Regions from separate parts of the Streptosporangium sp. NPDC000509 genome, predicted to be linked through region 2. Evidence: predicted binding sites of a transcription regulator. Region 2 holds the regulator's gene; the other holds the start of a gene.
What was found. The regulator LexA, encoded in region 2, represses DNA repair genes until DNA is damaged. The targets are predictions, from matches to a motif close to TCGAACANNTGTTCGA.
Positions count from the first base shown of each region.

Region 1: a site for LexA is predicted at 6,023-6,038, ahead of ACFY3D_RS01755 (SAV_6107 family HEPN domain-containing protein). Genes of this name have one in related genera too.

Region 1 covers NZ_JBIAYX010000001.1:455,895-465,222, forward strand. The annotation lists gene ACFY3D_RS01730 (aspartate carbamoyltransferase catalytic subunit) at 1-606, opposite strand, end outside; gene pyrR (bifunctional pyr operon transcriptional regulator/uracil phosphoribosyltransferase PyrR) at 603-1,184, opposite strand; gene ACFY3D_RS01740 (arginine deiminase) at 1,485-2,729, shown strand; gene ACFY3D_RS01745 (transcriptional regulator) at 3,220-3,714, shown strand; gene ACFY3D_RS01750 (PP2C family protein-serine/threonine phosphatase) at 3,865-5,058, shown strand; gene ACFY3D_RS01755 (SAV_6107 family HEPN domain-containing protein) at 5,328-5,774, opposite strand; gene ACFY3D_RS01760 (L,D-transpeptidase family protein) at 6,151-6,960, opposite strand; gene ACFY3D_RS01765 (YbaK/EbsC family protein) at 7,080-7,556, shown strand; gene ACFY3D_RS01770 (GNAT family N-acetyltransferase) at 7,889-8,437, shown strand; gene metF (methylenetetrahydrofolate reductase [NAD(P)H]) at 8,461-9,328, opposite strand, start outside.
Region 2 covers NZ_JBIAYX010000015.1:60,623-69,950, reverse strand. The annotation lists gene ACFY3D_RS26425 (vitamin B12-dependent ribonucleotide reductase) at 1-1,564, opposite strand, end outside; gene nrdR (transcriptional regulator NrdR) at 1,649-2,110, opposite strand; gene ACFY3D_RS26415 (LysM peptidoglycan-binding domain-containing protein) at 2,597-2,869, opposite strand; gene lexA (transcriptional repressor LexA) at 3,760-4,470, shown strand; gene leuS (leucine--tRNA ligase) at 4,949-7,417, opposite strand; gene ACFY3D_RS26400 (hypothetical protein) at 7,971-9,328, shown strand, end outside.

The sequences.
Region 1 (9,328 bases), on a different contig from region 2:
GACCTCGCACGGCCAGGAGCCGACCTGGACCGGGAACAGGGTCGGCGGGGCGACCAGGGTCACCTCGGCGCCGAGCGTGGCCAGCAGCAGCACGTTGGAGCGGGCCACCCTGCTGTGCAGCACGTCGCCGACGATGGTGACCCTCCTGCCGTCCAGCGGGCCCAGGCGGCGGCGCATGGTGAAGGCGTCGAGCAGGGCCTGGGTGGGGTGCTCGTGGGTGCCGTCTCCGGCGTTGACGACGCTGCCGCGCACCCAGCCGGCCAGCCGGTGCGGCGCGCCCGAGGCGCCGTGGCGGATGACGACGGCGTCGGCGCCCATCGCCTCCAGGGTGAGCGCGGTGTCCTTGAGCGACTCGCCCTTGGAGACGCTGGAGCCCTTGGCGGAGAAGTTGATGACGTCGGCCGACAGTCGCTTGGCAGCGGCCTCGAAGGAGATCCTGGTCCGGGTGGAGTCCTCGAAGAAGAGGTTCACCACCGTGCGTCCCCGCAGGGTGGGGAGCTTCTTGATGGAACGTTCCGAGATCTTCGCCAGCTCGTCGGCGGTGTCCAGGATGAGCAGGGCGTCGTCGCGGGTCAGGTCGGCCGCGGAGATCAGGTGGCGTTTCATCGCTCGTCCCCCTTCAGCAGCAGGACCGCGTCGCTGCCGTCGTTCTCCTCCAGGTAGACCTTGACGATCTCGGACTTCGACGTCGGCAGGTTCTTGCCCACGTAGTCGGGGCGGATGGGCAGCTCGCGATGACCCCGGTCGACCAGGGCGGCGAGTTGCACGGCCTGCGGGCGGCCCAGGTCGTTGAGCGCGTCGAGTGCGGCGCGGACGGTGCGGCCCGAGTAGAGGACGTCGTCGACGAGGACGACCACCCTGCCGTCGATGCCGTCGGCGGGCAGCTCGGTGCGGCCGAGCGCGCGGGCGGGCCGCAGCCGGAGGTCGTCGCGGTACATCGTGACGTCGAGGGAGCCCACCGGGACCGAGCGGCCCTCGAACTGCTTGATGTGGGCGGCCAGCCGGCGGGCCAGGTGGACGCCGCGGGTGGGAATGCCCAGCAGGACGACGTTCTCACCGCCCTTGGTCCGCTCAAGGATCTCGTGGGAGATGCGGATGAGGGCCCGGTTGATGTCGGGCTGTTCAAGGACGGCGCGGGCGCCGCCCTGTGCGTGCGACAGCGCACGCGAAATGGCCTCTGCCAAGGAGGAACACCACCTTTCCCGCCTCACGGGACGGGTCTTAAAGGAAGTCAACGACCTCAAGGTACCAGCTCGGTGACGGTTCGCCCGAACAGGGGTCCGCTTCGCGAACAGCGCGGGTCCGGCTCGACAATCTTCTCAAAAGTGAATAAATATCACGATCTTCGCTGACTTCCCCTTGGTCTTCCGGGTATGCGCTTTACATCCGCACCAAGGCGAAGCATGACGGCCACCTCCCGGACGCGGCCGTCCCGGCGTGCCCGCCCCCGGCCACTCCCGTCAACCAGCCGCTAAGGAAGAGAAATGACCTTTCACGTCGACTCCGAGGTCGGCCGGCTCCACCAGGTCCTGCTGCACAGGCCGGAACTCGCCCTGAAACGGCTCACGCCGTCGAACAAGGACGACTTCCTCTTCGACGACGTGCTGTGGGTGCAGCGCGCCGTGGAGGAGCACGAGGAGTGGCAGAGGCTTCTGGTCGACCAGGGCGTCACCGTCCACATGCTCTCCGACCTGCTCCACGAGACGGTCGAGATCCCCGAGGCGCGCAAGCACATCCTGGACGGCATCGCCGACGAGCGTTACTTCGGCCCGATGGCCGTCGACGCCATCCGCAACGCGCTCGACTCGATGGACTCCGTCACGCTCAAGCGCTATCTCACCGGAGGCATCACCAAGCGCGAGCTGGTGGAGCTGGGCACCGACCCCAAGAGCCTCGCCTTCCACACGCTCAGGCCGGACGACTTCGTCCTGCCCCCGCTGCCCAATCACCTGTTCACCCGCGACACCTCCTGCTGGATCTACGACGGCGTCTCGATCAACGCGATGAAGAAGAAGGCACGCCGCCGCGAGACCCTCAACATGGAGGCGATCTACCGCTACCACCCGGCCTTCGCGTCCGGCTACGACCGTCCGGAGGAGGGCGGCTACAACGTCTGGATGCCGGGTACCCCCGCGGCTCCCGCCACCATCGAGGGCGGCGACGTGCTCGTCATCGGCCGGGGCGCGGTGCTGGTGGGGATCAGCGAGCGTACGCAGCCCCAGGCGGTCGAGATGCTCGCGCGAAGCCTGTTCGGGCGAGGTGCCGCGACGAGAATCGTCGCGCTGGACATGCCGAAGGCACGGGCCTTCATGCACCTGGACACGGTCATGACCAACGTGGACGTCGGCGTCTTCACCAAGTTCGCGGGACTGGGCATGCTGCCCTCCTACACGGTCGAACCCGGCGACAACGAGAAGGAACTCAAGATCACCGATCATCCCCCCGAGGACATGCACCGGGCCATCGCCCGGGCGATCGGGCTGGACGACATCAAGGTCCTCAGCGCGACGCAGGACGTGTACTCCTCCGAGCGGGAGCAGTGGGACGACGGCTGCAACGTGCTCGCCCTGCGTCCCGGCGTGGTGGTGGCCTACGAGCGCAACACCACCACCAACAACCACCTGCGCGAGAACGGGATCGAGGTCATCACGATCCGGGGCAGCGAGCTCGGCCGGGGCCGGGGCGGCCCGCGCTGCATGAGCTGCCCGCTCGAACGCGAGGGCATCTGACCCTCCCCCGCGGGAAGCCGGGACGGCGCTCGCGGGCCCGCGACCGGCACGCGGGCACGCCGCGGGCCGCCGTCTCCGGCGGACGGGACCGTCGCACCGGGTATTCCCCGGAGGGAGCGTCGTTCAAGATCATACGCCCGTCGCCGCCCGCCGCGACGCCGCTGCCGCAAGCCATCCAGAAGACGCGGGAATCAAGCGAAAGTACCGAAAAAATCGAAGTTTCTGTCATGTCGGGTAGGACAAGTGCGGCGTTTGACGCGGACCCCACCGGATCGGATTCGACATCTTTTTTCCAATCAGCTTGACCTTAGGCGCCCACAGCTTTACCGTCACTGTCCGTAACCACACCTCGTGGCGTTATCGGGTGAACCCTGACGCACCGGTCACCGAAGGTGCCAGCCTCAGGCACCAACCCAGTGAACGGGGCATAAGTTGCGAGGTAGCACAATCAAGTTGAGAGCACTACATAACAGAGCCGGGGGGCCACACCATGCCGTCTGAGTACGCCAAGTCACTGGGTGCAAGACTCCGTGCCATTCGCACCCAGCAGGGCCTGTCCCTGCACGGAGTCGAAGAGAAGTCCCGGGGACGCTGGAAGGCGGTCGTCGTGGGCTCCTACGAGCGTGGCGACCGTGCCGTCACCGTGCAGAAGCTTGCCGAACTGGCTGATTTCTACGGGGTGCCGGTCTCGGAGTTGCTGCCGGGGGGTTCGGCTCCGAGCCCTCTTGGCCCGACACCGAAGCTTGTGATCGACCTTGAGCGTCTCGCCCAGCTCCCCAAGGAGAAGGCGGGCGCGCTCGCCCGTTACGCGGCCACCATCCAGAGCCAGCGTGGCGACTACAACGGCAAGGTGCTGTCCATCCGCCAGGAGGATCTCCGCTCCCTCGCCGTGATCTATGACAAGTCCCCCAGTGAGCTCACCGAGGAGCTCATCGGCTGGGGTGTCCTGGACCCGGAGGCCCGCCGAGCCGTCGAAGCCTTCTGACGACCCCTGACCGGTCGTGGGTGCGCCGCAACCGGCGTACCCACCCCGCAGAGCTCCTCGTTCTCAGCAGAACCTGTCCTTAGTTCCGCCCCGGGCTACAGCCATTGTGGTAGGAAAAGGCAGACACGCATTTAGCGAGGTGTGGTGGACATGGCCAGGGGAGATGATCGGATCGATCACTCTCGATCGACCCCCAAGACCCGTCTCCGCACCGCCCCGGCGCAGCCGGGGTCGACCAGGAAGCGCGCCTTTCCGCGGCTGCTGACCTCGATCGGCACCACCCGGACCCAGAGCACCCTGAAACTCCTGCCGTTCGTCGTGATGGCCGTGGTGGCCGCGATCGACTTCGGCACCGGCCCCACGTCCGGCCTGCTGCCGCTGCTCGCCCTCGGCCCGGCCTTCGCCAGCGTGGCCTGCGACCTGACCCGCACCACGGTGGTCGGCGTCGTCGCCCTGGTGCTGTGCTTCGCGCTCGGCCTCTACAACGACATCCTCTCGTCCCGCATCAACATCACCCTCATCGCCATCCTCGGCGTCACCGTGGCCGGTGTGCTGGCCAGCGCCGGACGGCTGCGCCACGAACGCCAGCTCGCCGACGTGCGCTCGGTGGCCGAGGCCGCCCAGCGGGTGTTGCTGCGCCCGGTGCCCCGCCGCGCGGGACCGGGCATCGGCGTGGCCGTCTCGTACACCTCCGCCACGGCGGAGGCCAGGATCGGCGGCGACCTGTACGAGGTCGTCACCACCCCGCACGGGGTGCGGATCATCGTGGGAGACGTCCAGGGCAAGGGCCTGGAGGCCGTGGAGACGGCCGCGGTCGCGCTCGGGGCCTTCCGTGAGGCGGCCCACGACGAGAGGACGCTCCAGGGCGTCGTGGGCCGCCTGGAGAACGCCCTGACCCGCGAGCTGTCCGGCGAGCAGTTCGTGACCGCCGTGCTGGCCGAGATCAGCGGCGATTCCACCATCACCGTCATCAACTGCGGCCACCCGGCGCCCCTGGTGCTCGACGCCGACGGCGGGATCTGGTTCGCCGACCCCCCGGACGAGGCGCTCCCGCTGGGCATGAGCGCCCTCAAGGCCGTCGAGCCGCGGCCGCACCACATCCCCTTCGAGCCCGGCGACCAGGTCCTCTTCTACACCGACGGGGTCATCGAGGCACGCGACGACGCGGGCGAGTTCTATCCGCTGCTGGAGCGGGCGCACCTGCTGGAGGGCGACGACCCCCAGGGCTCGCTGGACGCCCTGCGCGCCGACCTGCTCGGCCACGTGGGCAGGCCGCTGAGCGACGACGCCGCGATGCTCCTGCTGCGCCAGCGCGCCGCCCGCCAGAACTCCACGGCGGCGTGAGAAAGAGCGCCGACAGGGCCCCGAGCGGGAACGGCTGCGCGAAACCGGCTTCACGGCGGCGTGAGAGAACACCGGCAACGGCTTCACGCCGGCGTGAGAGAACACCGGCAAGAGAAAAGCCTGGGAGAACAACGAGGCGCGAGGGGACGACGGCACGAGAACGTCCCCGTACGCCCTGCGCCCGCCGGCGGGACCGGCGGAGGCGAGACGTACGGGGACGGCGCCGATGAGCTCGGGCGGCCGCTCCCGGGTGGAGGGCCGCTCCCGCTCTAACCGGCTAGCGGGATCCGGCCCGGGAGCATGGGCTGGCTCGGGACACCGAGCAGCTTCTCCACGGCGCTGACGAACCGCTCAGCCTCGGAGATGAGCTCCTCGGCGTCTCGCGAGGAGACCGTGCGGGTCAGGCCCGCCTCGGCGGCGGCCCGCTTGGCCGCGCTCGTCTCGAAATAGGGTGCCCACTCGGCCAGGCGGGGCTCGGCCTCGGGCAGCAGCTCCCAGGCGCTGCGCAGCCTGCGCCTGCGCCCCTGCATCGGACGGGGACGGGCCGCCAGGACGGCGGCTGCCGCCCTGAGCGCGGCGAGGTGGGCCGCGACGTAACGCGCGGCGGAGGTCCGGGCGGCGGCGGCCTCTTCGAGGCAGTCGCGCGCGTCTGAGAGGTGTGCCCGCACCGTGGGGGACAGCCGGGGCCCACCGGAATCGCCGAGCCGAGGGGTCATAGCGCTTCAGCCTCCTTGGTCGCAAGCGGCTCCGGCGTTTTCGCCGGTGGTATCACATTCGCAGACCCCACCGACAAATCCGCCGGACGGCCGGACGAGGAGCTTCCCCTCTCCCCGTCCGCCCTGACCTGGTCCGATCGTCTCTGCCGACGATATGGACCCGATCGGCCGCTCTTGGAACACGAGCCGCGAGCCCCGTGTCATCACATCGAACATAAATTCGATCACTAATACTGTCAAGTAAAACGACGAACAAAGGTTCGATCTTCGGGTCCCTGGAGCACGCGAAAGGGCCCCGGGAGATCACCGTCTCCCGGGGCCCCTGCTCTCGACCGGCGTGGGCACGACCGGCGGCTCGCGTTCCGCCGGCTCGCCCCTACCGGACGAACCTGCCTCGGACGTGCACCGGCACCCCCGTACCGAGCAGCCCGGGAAGGACCTCCGCCACGTGCATCGGCAGTCGTACGCAACCGTGGGAGGCGGGCGCCAGCGGCACCGACAGCGCGCCGTGGAAGGCGATGCCCCCGTTGAAGAAGATCGGGTTGTAGAGCTGGCCCAGGTAGGACTTGTGCCAGCCGTCCCTGCGCCAGGTGGTCTTGTAGTCGCCGGTCGGCGTGCGCGCGTCGCCGCAGAACCGCTGGGTCCTGCCCTCCCAGGTGGCCGTCTCGCAGTAGGCGATCCCGCTGCCGGAGGAGGTGTGGCTGATCAGCTTCACCGTGCCGTTCACGTAGAGGACCATCACCTGCTTGGCGAGGTTGACCTCCACCCGGGTCGGCTTGCCGTTGGGGACGAGCACCTTCGGCGCCAGGGGAGCCTCCAGAGCGTCCCAGGTCCTGCGTGCCACGGTGCTGGTCGGCGAGATGCCGTTCACCTTCTGGAAGGCCCAGATCGCCGTCAGGGTCGCCCCGCCGTAGCGGCCGTCGATCCTGCCCGGGGCGTAGCCGAGCTCGGCCAGCCGGGTCTGGAGCACCTTCACCGCGGCGCCCTTCGCACCGAGCTTGAGCGTTTTGCCGGGCGCGACGAACGAGGACACGCCCGTCACCCCCGCCGTGACGGCCGGGGAACCCGACGTCCCCGCCGCCGCGGCGCCGGCGGGAAGGGCGACGCCCACGAAAGACACGGAAGAGAGGAGCACGGCCCCCGCCGTCATCAGCGCGGCCACTCCCGGCCGCAGTCCAACCCCCACTTTCGATCAACTCCTCATATCACTATGGATCGGGTCAAGGGACCATAGCGCACGGTTTCCCTGTGCAGACAGCCGGTCATGAAACGGCAATCAACGGTCAATCTGTTTAGAGTGGCCGCGTGCCAGAAAAGTTGCATCCGAACATCGAGAAAGTCGCCGCCGTCCTGCGCGAGCACGGCGTCCCCGGCGAGATCGTCATCTTCGCGGAGGCCACCCCCACCGCCGCCACCGCGGCCGCGCAGCTGGGCTGCGAGGTCGGCGCCATCGCCAACAGCCTGATATTCGACGCCGACGGTGAGCCGCTCCTGGTGCTGACCAGCGGCGCCCACCGCGTCGACACCGACCTGATCGCCAGGACGGCCGGAGCGGCGAAGGTGAAGCGCGCCGCCCCCGCCTTCGTGCGGGCGGCCACCGGCCAGGTCATCGGCGGCGTCGCCCCGATCGGCCACCCCGCCCCGGTCAGAACCCTGGTCGACACCTGGCTGGCCAAGCACGAGGTCGTCTGGGCCGCGGCCGGCCACCCGCACACCGTCTTCCCGACCTCCTTCGACGAGCTCGTCCGCATCACCGGCGGGGTGCCCGTCGAGGTCGAATAACGGCTTCGCGCGGCTTTTGAACTCGGTGCCCACGGGCTCCGTGCCCACCCCGGGCCTGCGCGCCCGCGACCCGGCGGGCTCGTACGCGCGACACGACCGGTCCCACACCGAACGGACCGCGGGCGAGCACGCCGGCGCTTCGTGCGCACGACGCTCGCGACCGTGCCCGGAGCCGCACGGCTCCGGGCGCGGTCGCGAGAAGCCGGTCAGGCCCTTCGTGACCGGGTCGGCAGGCGGGTGGGAAAGGCCGGGAAACTCCCTGGTGAGCGCCGGACGACCCTCCCTCGCCACACGGTGACCCGTGCCACGGCCACCCTGCTAGGGTGCGACGCGTGATCGGACTGCGACGGATCGGCCCCGACGAGTTCACGCTCCGGCTGGACGCGGTCCTCGGCGTCTACACCGAGGCGATGAACCCTCCGGCCGACCAGATCGCCGGCCGCAGGCTCATCATGGGAAACCACGCCACTCATCCCGCCTTCACCTGCCTGTTCGCCGAGCTCCCCGACGGCACTCCTGTGGGCATCGCCTACGGCTTCCACGGGGTTCCCGGGCAGTGGTGGCACGACGTGGTCAGGCGAGCCCTCGCGGACGAGTACGGAGAGGGCGGCGCCCGCGGCTGGCTGGGCGACGCGCTGGAGCTCGCCGAGATCCACGTCCACCCCGACTACCAGGGCAAGGGCATCGGCCGGGCGATGATCACGGGGATGTGCGCGGGCCGCCTGGAGCGCACCGCCGTGCTGTCGACCCGCGACCGGCCCACCGCGGCACGCCACCTCTATCGCAGTATCGGCTTCGTGGACCTGCTCACGCAGTTCGTCTTCCCCGGTGGGCACGAGCGCTACGCGATCCTCGGGACTCCCCTGCCGCTGGGCGGCTGAGCCGTCCCGAAGGATCCGCGGTCTCAGGTCGGCAGCGGGGCGATCTCCGGCGTGTGGTCGAGCGCCTGGAAGACCTCCCGGGTCGCGCTTGAGCGGTTGAAGGTGATGAAGTGGATGCCCGGCGCGCCCTCGTCGAGCAGGGTCTGGCAGAGCTCGGCGGCGTGTTCGATGCCGAGGCTGCGCACCGCGGCCGGGTCGTCGGCGACGGCCGCGAACCTCTCGGCCACCTCCGGCGGGAACGGCGCGCCGGAGAGCTGCTCGGACCTGGCGATGGTGCTCATCTGCGTGACGGGCATGATGCCGGGGATGATCGGCGTGTCACAGCCGGCGGCGGCCACCCGGTCACGCAACCGCAGGTAGTCCTCGGCACGAAAGAACATCTGGGTGATCGCGTAGTCGGCGCCCGCACGGCACTTGCGCACGAAGTAGTCGGTGTCGGACTCGATCGAGGCCGACCTGGGGTGCTTGTACGGGAAGGCGGCCACGCCCACGCAGAAGTCGCCGGACTGCCGGATGAGCCGGACCAGCTCCTCGGCGTACAGGACGCCCTCGGGGTGGCGCACCCACTCGCCCGTCACGTCGCCGGGCGGGTCGCCCCGCACGGCGAGGATGTTGCGCACGCCCGCTCCCGCGAAGCGGCCGATCAGATGGCGCAGCTCGCGGACGGAGTGGTTGACGGCGGTGAAGTGGGCGACCGGGGTGAGCGTGGTCTCGTGGGCGATCCGCTCGACGATGTCGACCGTGCGGTCTCGGGTGCTGCCGCCGGCGCCGTAGGTGACGGACACGAAGGTGGGGTGCAGCGACTCCAGCTCACGGACGGCGCGCCAGAGCTGACGCTCCCCCTCGTCGGTCTTCGGGGGGGAGAACTCGAAGGAGAACGAGCGGGCACCG
Region 2 (9,328 bases):
TGGAGGCCTCGCGGTGGATGGCACCGTCGATCTCGTCGACCGTGCGCAGGGCCTCGTTCGCGTCGTTGTGCTTGCGCATGACCCGCTTGTGCGCGTCGGCGTTGCGGGCGTAGCCGTCGTAGGGGCCCACGACCGCGGCGAGTTCGGCGCTGCGGCGGTAGGAGACGCCGGTCATCAGCGAGGTGATGGCCCCGGCGACCGCCCGGCCGCCGTCGGAGTCGTAGGCGTGGCCGGTGGCCATGAGGAGTGCGCCGAGGTTGGCGTAGCCGATGCCCAGCTGGCGGTAGGCGCGGGTGGTCTGGTCGATCTTCTCGGTCGGGAAGTCGGCGAAGGTGATGGAGACGTCCATCGCGGTGATGACCAGCTCGGTGATCTTCACGAAGTTCGCGATGTCGAAGGTGTCGTCGTCCTTCAGGAACTTCAGCAGGTTGATGCTCGCCAGGTTGCACGAGGAGTTGTCCAGGTGCAGGTATTCCGAGCAGGGGTTGCTGGCGGTGATGCGACCCGTCTCCGGGCTGGTGTGCCAGTCGTTGATCGTGTCGTCGTACTGGACCCCGGGGTCGGCGCACTCCCAGGCGGCCTTGCCCATCTTGCGGAACAGCTCTCTGGCGTCGATCTTCTCGATGACCTCGCCGGTGAGGCGGGCACGCAGGCCGAACTCCTCACCGTTCTCCACCGCGCGCATGAACTCGTCGGAGACGCGCACCGAGTTGTTGGCGTTCTGGTACTGGACGGAGACGATGTCCTTGCCGCCCAGGTCCATGTCGAACCCGGCGTCACGGAGGGCGCGGATCTTGTCCTCCTCGCGCGCCTTGGTCTCGACGAACTCCTCGATGTCGGGGTGGTCGACGTCGAGGACGACCATCTTGGCGGCGCGGCGGGTGGCGCCCCCGGACTTGATGGTGCCCGCGGAGGCGTCCGCGCCGCGCATGAAGGAGACCGGGCCACTGGCGGTGCCCCCGCTGGAGAGCAGTTCCTTGGAGGAACGGATCCTGGAGAGGTTGACGCCGGAGCCGGAACCCCCCTTGAAGATCACACCCTCTTCCTTGTACCAGTCGAGGATCGACTCCATCTGGTCGTCGACGGCCAGGATGAAGCACGCGCTGACCTGCTGCGGCGACGCGGTGCCGACGTTGAACCAGACGGGCGAGTTGAAGCTGAAGACCTGGTTGACCAGGGCGTGCTTGAGCTCGTGGTCGAAGATCTCGGCGTCCTCGTCGGTGGCGAAGTAACCGTGCTCGACCGCCGTACGCGTGTAGACGCCCACCACCCGGTCGATCAGCTGCTTGAGGCTCCACTCCCGCTGCGGGGTGCCGACCGCGCCGCGGAAGTACTTGGTGGTCACGATGTTGGCGGCGTTGACCGACCACGACCGGGGGAACTCGACACCGCGCTGCTCGAAGTTGATCGAGCCGTCGCGCCAGTTGGTCATGACGACGTCACGGCGCTCCCAGACCAGCTCGTCATAGGGATGCACGCCTGGCGTGGTGAAGATGCGCTTCATCTTCAGACCCTTACGTGGCCTCTTGCCTCCACGTGTCACCGCACCGGCGGTCTCCGTCATGACTTCCCCCTCCTGGGGCTCCGTGGAACCCTCGAATCGGACCACACCAACGCGCCGCATCACCCCCGGCGCCCGGGGTCTGTATCAGTCCTGCTTGGTGGAGCGCTCCGCCCGGAGCCGCTCGATCTCCGCCTCGAAGTCGGCCAGCGTCTCGAAACCGCGATAGACGGAGGCGAACCGTAGGTACGCCACCTCGTCCAGTTCGCGGAGCGGGCCCAGGATGGCCAGCCCGACCTCGTGGGCCGCGATCTCGGCGCATCCGGTGGCCCGGATGCTCTCCTCGACCCGCTGGCCCAGCTGCGCCAGGGAATCCTCACTGACGGACCGCCCCTGGCACGCCCGCCGGACCCCGGCGATCACCTTGTCCCTGAAAAACGGCTCCGTCACACCGCTGCGCTTGCTCACCATGAGCAGAACGGTCTCCTGCGTGGTGAACCTGCGCCCGCATTCCGAGCACGTGCGCCTGCGGCGGATCGCCCCGCCGTCCTCGGTGGCCCGGCTGTCGATGACTCGCGTGTCCAGATGGCGACAGAACGGACAATGCACGCGTGTCGCCTCCTTGACCTACCGAAGCGGCCGACCCACCTCACCTACCCACGACACGCACGGCCAGACGCCCGCGCACACATCTCGAAGAGTCGAGATGCGGTAATGGAAACACAAGCTGTGGTGAAGTGTTGCGATGCAGCCACTAGATGTTGTGGTCCAACCGTAGAAGTGCTCGACCATGAACGCAAGTTGAAACGACCTTGCGGCACGAAGTCGCTGATCAGCCCGCACATCCCGGCGTGTCGCCACCCATGCGAGACCCCTCTCGCCCCGGACGCCTCTCGTCTCACAGTCGCCCCAGGCGACCCGTCGGACGAGCCCCTCGTATCCCCTCTCACCCCCCTCGCCCCACCCGCGCCGCCGACCCGCCTCACCCCTGCGGAACGGAGGCCCGCCCCTCTCGCCGGCCGCCCCGCCGGAGCCCGGCCGGGCGCCGCGGCGGTCCCACGAGCCCCGGCCCGATCGCCGGAGCCCGGACCGGCCTCACCTCACGGAGACGAGGCCCTCCGGGAGATAGAGCCGGGTCCCCGGCCGGACCTCCGAGCCGGACAGCCCGTTGAGGTCCATGATGCGACGGACCGCCGAGCCGGTGTCCGCCTCCTTCGTCAACGCGTCCGCGATCTCCCACAGCGTGTCGTCCGCGTGCACCGTGATCCGCGGCAGCCCCTCAAGGCCCGCCCGCTCGTCCGCCGCGACCATGTCGATGCGTCCGCCGATCCAGAGCACCGCCAGGCTGAACAGTGCGAGCACCGCCACCACGACGATCCTTCCACGCCGGGTGAGTCGAAGGGGCCGCCGAACCGCTCCCTTCCGGCCGACACCCGGCCGGCGGGTGCCCGCCGAGGATGCCGTCGCCGATCGCGGCGCCCTCCTCGGCCCGGCCCCGCGTCCGGCTCCCCGTTCCGGGTCACGCCCGGACCACTGTCCCCGCTCACGGCCGGGGCTCCACCCCCGCCCACGCCCGAGCGACCGCCTCGCCTCGCGGCCAGGACTCCGCCCGGGCTCACGCCCGGACGCCCCGCCGGGCTTTCGCTCGGACTCACGCGAGGCCCGCCCCGACTCTCGCCCACGCTTCCGCCCGGACTCCCGAGCGGATTCCCGTCTCATCTCGCGGCCGGACCTTCGCGCAGCCTCACGGCCGGATCCTCGCCCGGGCTCACGCTCGAAGACCCGCTCGGGCTCCCCGCCGGACCTTCGCCCCGGCTCGCGGCCGAGGCGCGCCCTCGGCACCGGTCCTGACACCGGCACCGAGTCCCACACGGCCTCCCACCCCTGCTTCGCCTCGGACCTCCGCCCGGACTCCGGCGCGGGACCGGGCTCCGGCTCCGGTCTCGGGGGCGGCACGAGCCGCAGGCGCGGCGCTCCCGCTGATCGCTGCGCCGCCCGGGACCTCGGCGCGATCCTGGATCGTGGTGTCGTCGCGGTCGGTTTCACGGTGGCCCCCCATCCCCTCGACCTGGCCGAACACATGTCGAAGAAAGATCGGTGAATCGAACACGATGTCGATCGAACTCCCGTACGATGTTGTACACCACGGCGTCGCCGATTTCGAGGACATTCGAACAATTGTTTGAGTATGATCTTCGGCCGAGGTATGGTCGCTGTGTGCGACGTGTTAAATACAGACCGGGAGGCGAGGAGTTCGTATGAGCCAGCACAACGAGAACGGTTCGGCCGCCAGCGACCTGGCGGTGCGAAGGCGTGACTCCCTTGGCCTCACCCCCAGGCAGCGGAAGATCCTTGAGGTGATCCGCGATTCCGTGCAGCAGCGCGGCTATCCGCCGTCCATGCGGGAGATCGGCGAAGCGGTGCAGCTCACCAGCACCTCCAGCGTGTCGCACCAGTTGACGGCTTTGCAGCGCAAGGGCTACCTGCGGCGTGATCCGCACCGCCCCCGCGCCTTGGAGGTCCGCCTTCCCGGCGAGCCCGTGCTGTGGGTTGATCCCGACTCCGGTGAGGACGAGACTCCGGTCAGCCGTCCGACCGCCGCCTATGTGCCCCTCGTCGGTCAGATCGCCGCCGGTGGCCCCATCCTCGCCGAGGAGAGCATCGAAGACGTCTTCGCCCTGCCCAGGCAGCTTGTCGGTGAGGGCACGCTCTTCCTCCTCCAGGTGACCGGCGACTCGATGATCGAGGCCGCCATCGCCAACGGTGACTGGGTGGTCGTGCGCCAGCAGCCGGTCGCCGACAACGGCGACGTGGTCGCCGCGATGATCGACGGCGAGGCCACGGTCAAGACCTTCAAGCGCAGAGACGGCCACGTCTGGCTGGTCCCGCACAACCCCAACTACGACCCGATCCCCGGCGACGAGGCCACCGTGCTCGGCAAGGTCGTCGCGGTCCTCCGCAAGCTCTGACGCGAGCGTCCCACGCAGGCTCCTCACCGCTCTCCACGGGCTCCGGCCCGTGGAGGCGTCGCCGCCTGAGAGCGTCACCCGGCACGCGGGTCCGGACCGAGCCACACCGTGGCCACGCGAGCTCGGCATCACGCGCCTCCGGCTTTCTGTGCGACACGCCATAGAACGACACGCCGGATGGGGCCCGACATCAGATGTCGGGCCCCATCCGGCGTTCTCAGGTGATGGGACATCCCCGGGAAGATCTCTCGCCGGCGGGCACGGAAACCCACCCGGCGAGGCCGAGATGGAGGCCCGCCGCTTGAAGCGGCACGGGTTCTCCCCCGAAGTGGTCACGGGGACACGCCGGCCGAGTTGACGCGCGACACCCGGGATGCCCTCGCAAGGGCACCCCGAGTCCGTAACGACCCCGCGAGACGGCCGCGGCCACGACGGTCATTCAGCGGTCCGTCGTCCGCGGCGAGGGCACGCGGGACGACTACGGCACGATGTTGACCAGCTTGGGCGCGCGGACGATCACCTTGCGCGGCGTGCCGGACAGGAAGGGCTGAACCTTCTCCGACCGCAGGGCCAGCGACTCCAGGTCCGCCTCGGAGATCTCCGGGGAGACCTCCAGCCGGTCGCGCACCTTGCCCGCGACCTGGACGACGCAGGTGACCGACTCCTGGACCAGCAGCGCCGGGTCGGCCACCGGCCAGCCCGCGGTGGCGACCGAGGCGGCGTGTCCCAGCCGCTCCCAGCCCTCCTCCGCCGCGTACGGCGCGACCAGGGACAGCATGACCGCGAGGGTCTCGGCGGCCTCCCTGACCGCCGGGTCGGCGGCGCCGGGGCCGGAGTCGATGGCCTTGCGTGCCGCGCTCGTCAGCTCCATCATGCGGGCCACCGCGACGTTGAAGCGGTGGGACTCGACCAGCTTGGTGACCTCGTCGATGGTGTGGTGGACGACCTTGCGCAGGTTCAGGTCTCCCGCGGTGACGTCGACGCCGGGCGCGGAGGCCGCGCCGGCCTCCGCCATCACGCGGAACGCGCGGGCGAGGAACTTCTGCGAGGCCGCCGGGGAGACGTCGGACCAGTCGATGTCGTCCTCGGGCGGTCCGGCGAAGACGACGGTCAGCCTGACCGCGTCGACACCGTAGGCGTCGATCTGCTGGCCCAGGTCGACGCCGTTGCCCAGCGACTTGGACATCGCCTTGCCCTGGTTGATGACCTGCCCCTGGTTCAGCAGACGGGTGAAGGGCTCGACGAAGTCGACCATTCCCATGTCGTGCAGGACCTTGGTGAAGAACCTGGCGTACAGCAGGTGCAGCACGGCGTGCTCGACGCCGCCGATGTACTGGTCGATCGGACCCCACCTGCGCACGCGCTCGACGTCGAACGGCCCCTCGTCGTAGGCCGGGTCGACGTAGCGCAGGAAGTACCACGAGGAGTCGACGAAGGTGTCCATCGTGTCGGTGTCGCGCTTCGCCGGGCCGCCGCACTTGGGGCAGGAGACGTTGACCCAGTCTTCGGCCGAGGCGAGCGGGGAGATGCCCTTGGGCGCCAGGGCCTCGCCACGCATGTCGGGCAGGGTGACGGGCAGCTGGTCGTCGGGGACGGGGACCTCGCCGCAGTCGGCGCAGTGGATGATCGGGATCGGGCAGCCCCAGAAGCGCTGGCGGGACAGCAGCCAGTCGCGCAGCCGGAAGTTGACCGTGAAGTGACCGGTGCCCCGCTCGCTCAGCACCTCGATGATCTTCCGGATCGCCTCGGCCTTGGCCAGGCCGTCCAGCGGGCCGGAGTTGACCATCGCGCCGTCACCGGTGGTGGCGACACCGGTCTCGCCGGGATCGGCCAGACCGGTGTGCACGACCACCCGTACCGGCAGGTCGAAGGTACGGGCGAAGTCCAGGTCGCGCTGGTCGTGGGCGGGCACGGCCATGATGGCGCCGTGGCCGTAGTCGGACAGCACGTAGTCGGCCGCCCAGACCGGCATACGCTCACCGTTGACCGGGTTGATCGCGTACCGGCCCAGGAAGACGCCGGTCTTCTCCTTCTCGGTGGACAGCCGGTCGATGTCGGACAGCTTGGACACCTCGACCCGGTATGCCTCGAACGCCTCGCGCCGGTCGTCGGTGACGATCTCCTCGGCCAGCGGCGCGTCCGGGGCGACCACGAAGAAGGTGGCGCCGTACAGGGTGTCGGGACGGGTGGTGTAGACGGTGACCGGCTCGTCCCGGCCCTCGATCACGAAGTCGACGTCGGCACCCTCGGAGCGGCCGATCCAGTTGCGCTGCATCGTCAGCACGCGCTCGGACCAGCCGCCTTCCAGCAGGGACATGTCGTCCAGCAGCCGGTCGGCGTAATCAGTGATCTTGAAATACCACTGGGTCAGCTCGCGACGGACGATCTCGGCGCCACAGCGCTCGCACCTGCCGTCCTTGACCTGCTCGTTGGCGAGCACGGTCTGGTCGTTCGGGCACCAGTTGACCAGGCCGCCCTTGCGGTAGGCCAGGCCACGCTCGAAGAAGCGGTTGAAGAGCCACTGGGTCCATTTGTAGTACGAGGTGTCGCTGGTGTGCAGACGGCGGGACCAGTCGAAGGAGATCGCGTAGCGCCGGTAGGAGTTGGCCTGGGTCTCGATGTTGGCGTAGGTCCACTCCGCCGGGTGCGCGTTGTGCTTGATCGCGGCGTTCTCGGCGGGCAGGCCGAAGGAGTCCCAGCCGACGGGGTGCAGCACGTTGTAGCCGCGCTGGACCCAGTAGCGGGAGATGACGTCGCCCAGGGCGAACACCTCGGCGTGCCCCATGTGCAGGTCGCCCGAGGGATAGGAGAACATGTCGAGCATGTAGCGCCGCTCGCGCGGGTCGGCGGGGTCGTCGGAGGCCCGGAAGGGATCCAGTTCCTCCCACCTGCGCTGCCACTTGACCTGCAGGGCCTGCGGGTCATAGTGCTGCTCGTCGCTCTGCATGTCGGCTCGCTCGCTCACGTCGATCTTCCTCGGGGTATGCCTGCGTGGATGGTCCGACCCGTCCGGCCCAATGCAAAAACCCCCCGCTCACGCGGAGGGCAGCCGCATCGGCAGGGCGCTCAGGGACGGGAAGGCCGATGCGGCCCGATAAGCAGGGTCGCGGCACGCATAGGGCAAGACTATCGCAGCCCGCAAGGCGTATTCGTGGCCGACGAGAACAGGGCCGATCACGGCAAACAGGAGACAGGATCCGGCCAGGTCAGCAGAATGGAGGCTCCCGTTCTCCCGGGGGCAACGAGACCCGATGGCTATACGCCTGTTGTGACCTCGTATGTCTCTCGCGTTTACTCTTCTAACCGTGGCACATTCAGCAGAGTCGGGGCAGGGCCCGGATCCGATGGAGGTCGGCCTGCCCATGCAGGATCCGCCGACCGACCCCACCGGACTCCAGTTCAGGGGGGCGTTCTCCAGTTTCCCTGCGAGCCCCCCCGTCTCACGTGAGACCATGCCCAATACGCCTAATTCGGGCACCCGCGCGGGAGGTAAGGAAAGCATGGCCTCGGAGCAGTCCAGCCAGTCCCACCTGCCTTCGGCATGGCCGGAGGCTGCCGAGCCGTCGCCCTCGTGGTCGAACGATTCGCTTGGCACCGGACCCCGGCTGCCCCTCCCGCAGGACGAGCAGCAGAGCGGCAACGGCCCCTCCTGGCAGACCTCACCCGGCGAAGGACAGCGCGCCTCCACATCCCAGGCCGACCTCCCCGGCGGCGGCCGGTCCCAGAGCACCCCGCCCCAGAGCGACGGCCGCCCGCAGAGCCCCCAGGCCGACGGCTGGGCGCAAGCCTCGGCCCCGCAGAACAACGACGGCTGGGCACAGGCGACCAACCCTCAGGTCAGCAGCTGGCCTGATGCCTTCAGTCCGCGCAACGACGGCTGGGCGCAAGCCTCGGCCCCGCAGAACAACGACGGCTGGGCACAGGGGTCCGGTTCTCAAGCAGACGGCTGGGCACAGGCATCCGGTTCACAGGCCGACGGCTGGGCACAGGCGTCGGCCCCGCAGAACAACGACGGCTGGGCGCAAGGATCCGCCGCACAGGCCGGCGGCTGGGCGCAGGCGTCGGGTCCGCGGGGCATCGACAACCGGCACCAGACCCCACCCGGCAACGGCAACGGATGGCCGCAGCCCACCTCCCCCCAGTCCCACAACGGCGACCAGCGCCAGGCCCCCCAGACGGACTCCCCCGGCGGCCGGCCCCAAGCAGCCACTCCCGACGACACCTGGCCCCCCACCCCGCCCCACAGCGACCGCACCCAAAACCCGCAGGCCGACAGCTGGGCACAGGCGACCAGCCCGCAGGCAGGCGGCTGGGCACAGGCCTCGGCTCCCCAGAACAACGACGGCTGGGCACAGGGGTCCGGTTCTCAAGCAGACGGCTGGGCGCAAGGATCCGGTTCACAGGCCGACGGCTGGGCGCAGGCATCGGGTCCGCGGGGCACCGACAACCGGCACCAGACCCCACCCGGCAACGGCAACGGATGGCCGCAGCCCACCTCCCCCCAGTCCCACAACGGCGACCAGCGCCAGGCCCCCCAGACGGACTCCCCCGGCGGCCGGCCCCAAGCAGCCACTCCCGACGACACCTGGCCCCCCACCCCACCCCACAGCGACCGCACCCAAAACCCGCAGGCCGACAGCTGGGCACAGGCGACCAGCCCGCAGGGGAACGCCCAGCGGCAGGGTTCCGGCGCGGCGGGTGAGACGTGGCAGGCCACCGCACCGGGGCAGCCCTCCGGTCGCCCCTCGGCGGAGAACAACGCGTGGCCGCCGGCGCAGGCGGAGAACGCCGCTTGGCCGCCCACCTCTCCGGCGGGCGGTGACACCTGGCCCCCGGCCTCCCCGGGAAACGCGGGATT